Regions from separate parts of the Isoptericola haloaureus genome, predicted to be linked through region 1. Evidence: predicted binding sites of a transcription regulator. Region 1 holds the regulator's gene; the other holds the start of a gene.

What was found. Region 1 encodes HrcA, which represses chaperone genes, less so after heat shock. Its sites were predicted from a motif close to TTNGCACTCGNNNNNNNCGAGTGCNAA; they were not measured.
Region 2: a site for HrcA is predicted at 1,435-1,461, ahead of V5O49_RS05080 (Hsp20/alpha crystallin family protein). Genes of this name have one in related genera too.

The regions. Positions count from the first base shown of each region.
Region 1 covers NZ_JBAGLP010000120.1:142,355-145,752, reverse strand. The annotation lists gene V5O49_RS16055 (ATP-binding protein) at 1-494, opposite strand, end outside; gene hrcA (heat-inducible transcriptional repressor HrcA) at 676-1,716, shown strand; gene dnaJ (molecular chaperone DnaJ) at 1,766-2,887, shown strand; gene V5O49_RS16040 (16S rRNA (uracil(1498)-N(3))-methyltransferase) at 2,983-3,398, shown strand, end outside.
Region 2 covers NZ_JBAGLP010000110.1:258,549-261,946, reverse strand. The annotation lists gene V5O49_RS05085 (hypothetical protein) at 1-1,401, shown strand, start outside; gene V5O49_RS05080 (Hsp20/alpha crystallin family protein) at 1,555-1,980, shown strand; gene V5O49_RS05075 (glycerate kinase) at 2,062-3,255, opposite strand; gene V5O49_RS05070 (MarR family winged helix-turn-helix transcriptional regulator) at 3,278-3,398, opposite strand, start outside.

The DNA of each region.
Region 1 (3,398 bases):
GCGCGTGCGAGCCGGGTCACCGCGGTCCGGGTCACGTCGTCGGACCAGTGCAGGTCCTCGACGACGACGACCACCGGCCGGGTGGCGCCGACGGTGGTGAGCAGGTCGGCAAGGACCTCGGGCGCGCGCCCGCCGTCGACACCGGGCCGGACGGCGACGAGCCGCGGCAGGATCACGCCCAGGGCGTCGGCCGCGGGGCCGGCGGCGGCCAGCACCTCGTCGTCGCCCAGCGCGGCGACCAGGTCGCGCAGGACGCCGTCGAGCCCGGCGTACGGCACCGGTCCGGACCCGGACGCCGCGCACTGCCCGCGGGCCACGAGGACGTCGTCGCCGGCATGGTCGACCAGCTCGGTCACCAGGCGCGTCTTGCCGATGCCGGCTTCGCCGGCGAGCACGACGGTGCCGCCGGAGCCCTCGCGGGCGTCGGACAGCGCTGCCCGCAACGCGGCGAGCTCCGTGGTGCGACCGACCAGAGGGGTGCGACCCGGCGACATACCGTCATCGTGCCAGGCGACGATGCGGTCGGCGAGGACCGGGCCGTCGTGGGGTCGTCGCCGGCATGAGGTACCTCACCGACGGGGGGTGAGCGGCCGGACCGTCGGGGGAGACGCGTAAGATGGCACTCAGCCCTGGAGAGTGCTAACCCCCCGGGGCGCCGAGCGAGGGGAGGTCGAGATGAGCGAGGAACGTCGGCTCGCAGTACTGCGCGCCATCGTCGAGGACTACGTCACCACGCGTGAGCCCGTCGGGTCGCGCATGCTCACCGAACGCCACGGCCTCGGCGTGTCCCCGGCCACCATCCGCAACGACATGGCCGCGCTCGAGGACGCCGGGTACATCGCCCAGCCGCACACGTCCGCCGGGCGCGTGCCCACGGACGCCGGCTACCGGGTGTTCGTCGACCGGCTCGCCGAGGTACGACCCCTCAACGTGCCCCAGAAGCGGGCCATCGAGACCTTCCTGTCCGAGGCCGTGGACCTCGACGACGTCCTGACCCGGGCCGGGCGGCTCATCGCCCAGCTCACCGGCCAGGTCGCCGTCGTGCAGTACCCGTCGCTGCGGCGGTCCGGGCTGCGTCACCTCGAGCTCGTGCCCGTGGCGGAGTCCCGGATCCTGGTCGTGGTCATCACCGACACCGGCCGGGTCGAGCAGCGCTACTGCGAGCTGCCCGTGCGTCCCGACGGCTCCGACGCGGGCGACGACCTCGACGAGGCGACCCTCGGCGAGCTGCGGGCCCGGTTCAACGCGGCCGCCGCGGGCAAGCGGCTGGCCGACCTCCCCGCGGCCTTCGCGGGCCTGGTCGAGTCCGTGGGCCCCCACCTGAGCGGGGTGACCCAGGCCGTCGCGGACCTCGTCGTGGAGACCCTCGGCGAGGAGAACGAGGAGCGGATCGTGCTGGCGGGCACCGCCAACCTCGTCCGCTCCGAGGCCACGTTCGAGCAGGGGCTCAGCCCCGTGCTCGAGGCGCTCGAGGAGCAGGTGGTGCTGCTGGGGCTGCTGACCGAGATGGCCGGCGACGGCGTCGGGGTCCGCATCGGGCGGGAGAACCGCCTCGACGGTCTCACCGAGACCTCCGTCGTCGCCTCCGGATACGGTAGCGACGGCGACACCGTCGCCTCCCTCGGCTCCATCGGCCCGACCCGCATGGACTACCCGGGCACCATCGCCTCGGTCCGCGCCGTGGCACGCTACCTGTCGCGCGTCCTGCCGAACTGACCACCGGTATCCCTGACCAGACCTTCTCCACGTCATCGAAGAGAGACCTGTGACCGACTACTACGAGATCCTCGGCGTCGAGCGTGACGCCACCCCCGAGCAGATCAAGAAGGCGTACCGTCGCCTGGCCCGCGAGCTCCACCCCGACGTCGCGGGTGCCGAGGGCGAGGAGAAGTTCAAGGACGTCGCCCGTGCCTACGAGGTGCTGTCGAACCGCGACAAGCGCGAGCAGTACGACATGGGCGTCGACCCGAGCGCGCCCGGCGGCGGCGCCGGTGCCGGCTTCGGCCAGGGCTTCGGGTTCCAGGACATCTTCGAGACGTTCTTCGGCGGCGGCCAGGCGTCCGGCCCCGTGCCGCGCGCACGGCGCGGCCAGGACGCCCTGGTGCGCATGGACATCGACCTCACCGAGGCGACGTTCGGCGGCAAGCGCGAGCTGCAGGTCGACACGGCCGTGGTGTGCGGCACGTGCGGCGGCAACGGCTGCCGGCCCGGCACCGACGTGCGCACCTGCGAGGTCTGCCACGGCCAGGGCAACGTCCAGCGCGTGGCCCGGTCCTTCCTGGGCCAGGTCATGACCACCGCGCCCTGCGCGGCCTGCCAGGGCTTCGGCACCGTCATCCCCGAGCCGTGCGCCGAGTGCTCCGGCGAGGGCCGGGTGCGCTCGCGCCGGTCGCTGACGGTGAACGTGCCCGCCGGCGTCGACACCGGCACGCGCATCAAGCTGTCCTCCCAGGGCGAGGTCGGCCCGGGCGGCGGCCCGGCCGGCGACCTGTACGTCGAGATCCGCGAGAAGGCGCACGACACCTTCGTGCGTCGCGGCGACGACCTGCACTGCACCCTGCCGGTGCCGGTGACCGCGGCCGCCCTGGGCACCGTGCTGGAGCTGTCCACCCTCGACGGTCAGCAGGAGATCGACCTGCGCCCGGGCACGCAGCCGGGCGAGGTCGTCACGCTCAAGGGTCTCGGCGTCGGGCACCTGCACGCGAACGGCCGCGGCGACCTGAACGTCCACATCGACGTCCAGGTCCCGACCTCCCTCGACGAGGAGCAGACCGAGCTGCTGCGCAAGCTCGCCGAGCTGCGCGACGAGGAGCGTCCCGACCCGCGGCTCGCGGCCGCGCACCCCGGCGTCTTCTCGCGCCTGCGGGACAAGTTCGCCGGGCGCTGAGGAACCGTGAGCGCGAGGAGCTCCCGAAGAGGTACGCCGAGGCACGAGGTGTGCCGGAGCGAGGCACCGCAGGGCTCGCGCGAGGGGCGTGCGTCGTGAGCGCGCCCGTCTTCGTCGGCGCCGGCGTGGCGTCCGCGCCGGCGCCGGGGGCGACCTACGTCCTCGGCGGGGCGGAGGGCCGGCACGCCGGCGTCGTCCAGCGGCGCCGCCCGGGGGAGCGGCTCGACGTGGTCGACGGCGCGGGCACCCGTGTGCTCGGTGTGGTCGAGGCCGTCGACGGCGGCGAGGTCACCCTGCGCGTCGAGGACGTGCGGCACGAGCCCGCCCCTGCCGTGCGGCTCGCGCTGGTCCAGGCGCTGGCCAAGGGCGACCGCGACCACCAGGCCGTCGAGGCGGCCGTGGAGGTCGGGGTCGACGCCGTCGTGCCGTGGCAGGCCGACCGGTCCGTGGTCGTCTGGCGCGGCCCGCGGGCCGAGAAGGCGCGCGCCAAGTGGGCTGCGACCGTGCTCGC
Region 2 (3,398 bases), on a different contig from region 1:
GCGCAGGTCGCCCAGGAGCTGACGCTGCCGATCGTGCCGATCGACCGCCTCCTGGCCCCGGGGATGCGCGTCCACGGCGTGCTGGACGTCGACACGCGCCGCCTGGACGTCCGGGACATGCTGCCCGACGCCCTCGAGCAGACGTCCCGGGTGCTGTCGGGCTACCCGGCCGGAGCGGTCGTGCCGGCCCAGGTGCACCGCGTGGACGCCGACGAGGTCACGGTCGCCCTCGCCCCGGCGGTCACCGTGCGCGTGCGGCGCGAGCACGCGAGCCGGGGCGACGACGACCTGCGCGACCTGTTCACCGTGGGCGAGGTGGTCGCGGCCCGGATGCAGGCCGCCCGCCCGGTCCCGGGCCCCGAGGGCGGCCACCGCCACCCGTCCCTGCGGCTCGACGACGTGGACGACGCCGGCGGCGTGCGGCCCGCGATCAACCTGCTCGACGGCGGCCCGCCCTGGCTCCCGGCTCCCGCCGTCGTCCCGGACGACGAGCTCTCGGCCGACTCGGCGCCGTCGGGCCCGGCACCCACCCCGGCCCTGCTGGACCGGCACCGTCCGTCGTCCGCCCCCACGCCCGCCCCGCAGCGGCCGGCACCGGCCGAGAGGACGAGCCCGGGCCCCAAGCCGGGCCCCGGACCGCGCCGGGCGGTGCCGCCCCCGGGGCGCACCCCGGCCCCGGCGCCCGAGGCGTCGGAACCGCCGGACGCCGCGCCGGACCCGTCGACGGACCGCAAGACGCTGGTCAACCAGCTCGAGCTGTCCGTCCACGAGCAGCGCGCCCGGGCCGACCTCGCCGAACGGGAGGCGATCGAGCTGCGCGCCTCCGTCAAGGCCCTGGAGGTGGAGGTGGCCGGGCTGCGCGACCTCGCCCGCGAGCAGCGTGACCACCTGGACCGGCTCTACCGGGACGTCGAGCGGTACAAGGCCAGGATCCGGTCCGCGCGCAAGCAGCGTGGCGGCGACCCGGCACCGGCGCCGACCTCCGACCGACTGTTCACGGACCCGGTCGACCAGCTCCGCCACGACGTCTACGGCACGTGGGCCCAGGTGGTCGGCGCCACCGAGAAGGCCGACTACCCGCTGCCCGACTTCGCGGTCGGCCCGCAGTTCTGCGACTCGCTGGCCACGACCGGCCGCGGCCTCGAGGAGAAGGTGCACCGCGCGATCGTCATGGTGCTCGTCGGCCGGGCCCAGGACATCGCCGGCTACGAGCTGCACCGCCTGCGCCAGGGCGACGGCGGCGGCGACCCGTACCGGGTGCGCGAGTCGGACGGCGCCCAGGCCATGCGCCTGTCGCTGCAGGTCAGCGCACCGCAGGCGCGACGGCTGCACTACTGGGTGCTGCCCGGGGGCGGCGTCGAGCTGTCCCGCGTCGTGCTGCACGACGACGTCGAGCCGTGACCCGGCCGTTCACCGAGAGCGAACGCGGCAGATCTGGCACTCGTGGACCGAGAGTGCTAATTCTGGGGGTGTAGCCAGGTGACGCCGGACGGACCGGCGCACCCGTCGCGGGCCGAGGCCGCGGGCGCGGCCTCGTCGAGGAGGTGATGCGCGATGGCTACGTACTGGGACCCGTTCCAGGAGATGGACCGACTCTTCGGTTCGATCCCTCTCACCACGCGGAACGCCTCGGCGATGCCGATGGACCTGTTCCGCGAGGACGACCACTTCGTCCTGGCCGCCGACCTTCCCGGGATCGACCCCGGGAGCATCGACGTCTCGGTCGAGGACCGCACCCTGACCGTCCGGGCCGAGCGGACCGCACGCTCCGCCGAGGGTCAGTGGCTGCTGCGCGAGCGCCCGGCGGGCACCGTCGCACGGCAGATCACGCTCGGGCGCGGGCTGGCGCTCGACCACATCACGGCGGCCTACGCCGACGGCGTGCTCACGCTGACGATCCCCGTGGCCGAGGAGGCCAAGCCGCGCCGGATCGAGGTGGAGCACAGCTCGCACCCGCACACGATCGAGGCCGGCGGCTGATCGCCCGTCCGGGACCACGGCACGGCCGGTGCCGGAGCATGCTCCCCGGCACCGGCCGTGCCGCGCGCCGCCGCCGCGGCGTCAGCCCCGCCGGCGCCCCGCGAGCAGCAGGTTCGTCGCCGACGCCGCGACCTCCGCCAGACGCGTCGCCGTCCGGGGGATCAGCTCGTCGAGGCCGATCGGTCCCGGGGCGATGGAGAAGGCCGCGGTGATGCCGGCCGCACGGGTCTGCTCCGCCGGCAGCAGCACCTGCCCGGCCACGACGACCACGGGCGGCCGGGCCGGGGACGCGGCGGCCAGGCGCGCCACGCCGTCGGCCACCTTGCCGCGCACGGACTGCGAGTCGAACGAGCCCTCGCCGGTGAGGACGAGGGCGGCGTCCGCGAGCACGGCGGGCAGCCCGACCGCCTCGGCCACGAGCAGCGCCCCCGGCTCCAGCTCGGCGCCGAGGACGGCGGCGAGACCGGCCGGCACTCCCCCGGCGGCCCCGGCGCCGGGCAGCTCGTGCACACGGACGCTGGTCTCGCGCTCGAGCAGGTTGGCCCACCGGGTCAGCGCCTCGTCGAGGAACGCGACCTCTCCCGGACCGGCGCCCTTCTGCGGGGAGAAGACCGCGGCCGCCCCGAGCTCGCCGAGCAAGGGGTTGGTGACGTCCACGGCCAGGCGCCAGCGCACCTCGCGCGCTCGGGGGTGCAACCCCGACAGGTCGATCGAGGTGACGCGGGCCAACCCCTCGCCGCCGTCGGGGACCACCTGGCCGTCGGCGTCGAGCATCCGGGCGCCGAGCCCGGAGAGGATGCCCGCACCGCCGTCCGTCGAGGCCGATCCGCCGAGGCAGACGAGCACCTCGCTCACCCCGGCGTCCAGCACGGCCGCGGCGACGTCACCGGTCCCGCGCGTGCCCGCGTGCAGGGGCTGCAGCGGCTCGTCGCTCACGCCCGGCAGTCCGCTGGCCTCCGCCAGCTCGACGACCCCGGCACCGCCGTCGGGCGACACGGTCCAGCGGGCGGTGGTGGGGCGGCCGATGGCGTCGACGGTCTCGACGGTGTGCACCGCCGACTGCCAGGACGCGACGAGGGCGTCCAGCGTGCCCTCCCCGCCGTCGGCCATCGCGAGCGACGTGACGCGGGCGTCCGGTGCGGCCGCCAGAACACCCTCCCGCAGGGCGGCGGCGACCTCGGTCGCGTCCAGGCTGCCCTTGAACGAGTCGGGGACGAGGACGACGTGCGGCGGCTCGGCGGTCGGGGACGGGGCGGCGGTCGGCGTCGATGTCACGCGCCGAGGATATCGGCCCCGGTCAATCGTGCGGGGCCCAGTCCGGGATCTCGGCCTGGGCCGCACGCAGCTTGGTCAGCAGGCGCACGAGCTCGGCCTGCTCGTCGTCGTCGAGAGCACGGCCCACGTACTGGCCCATCGCG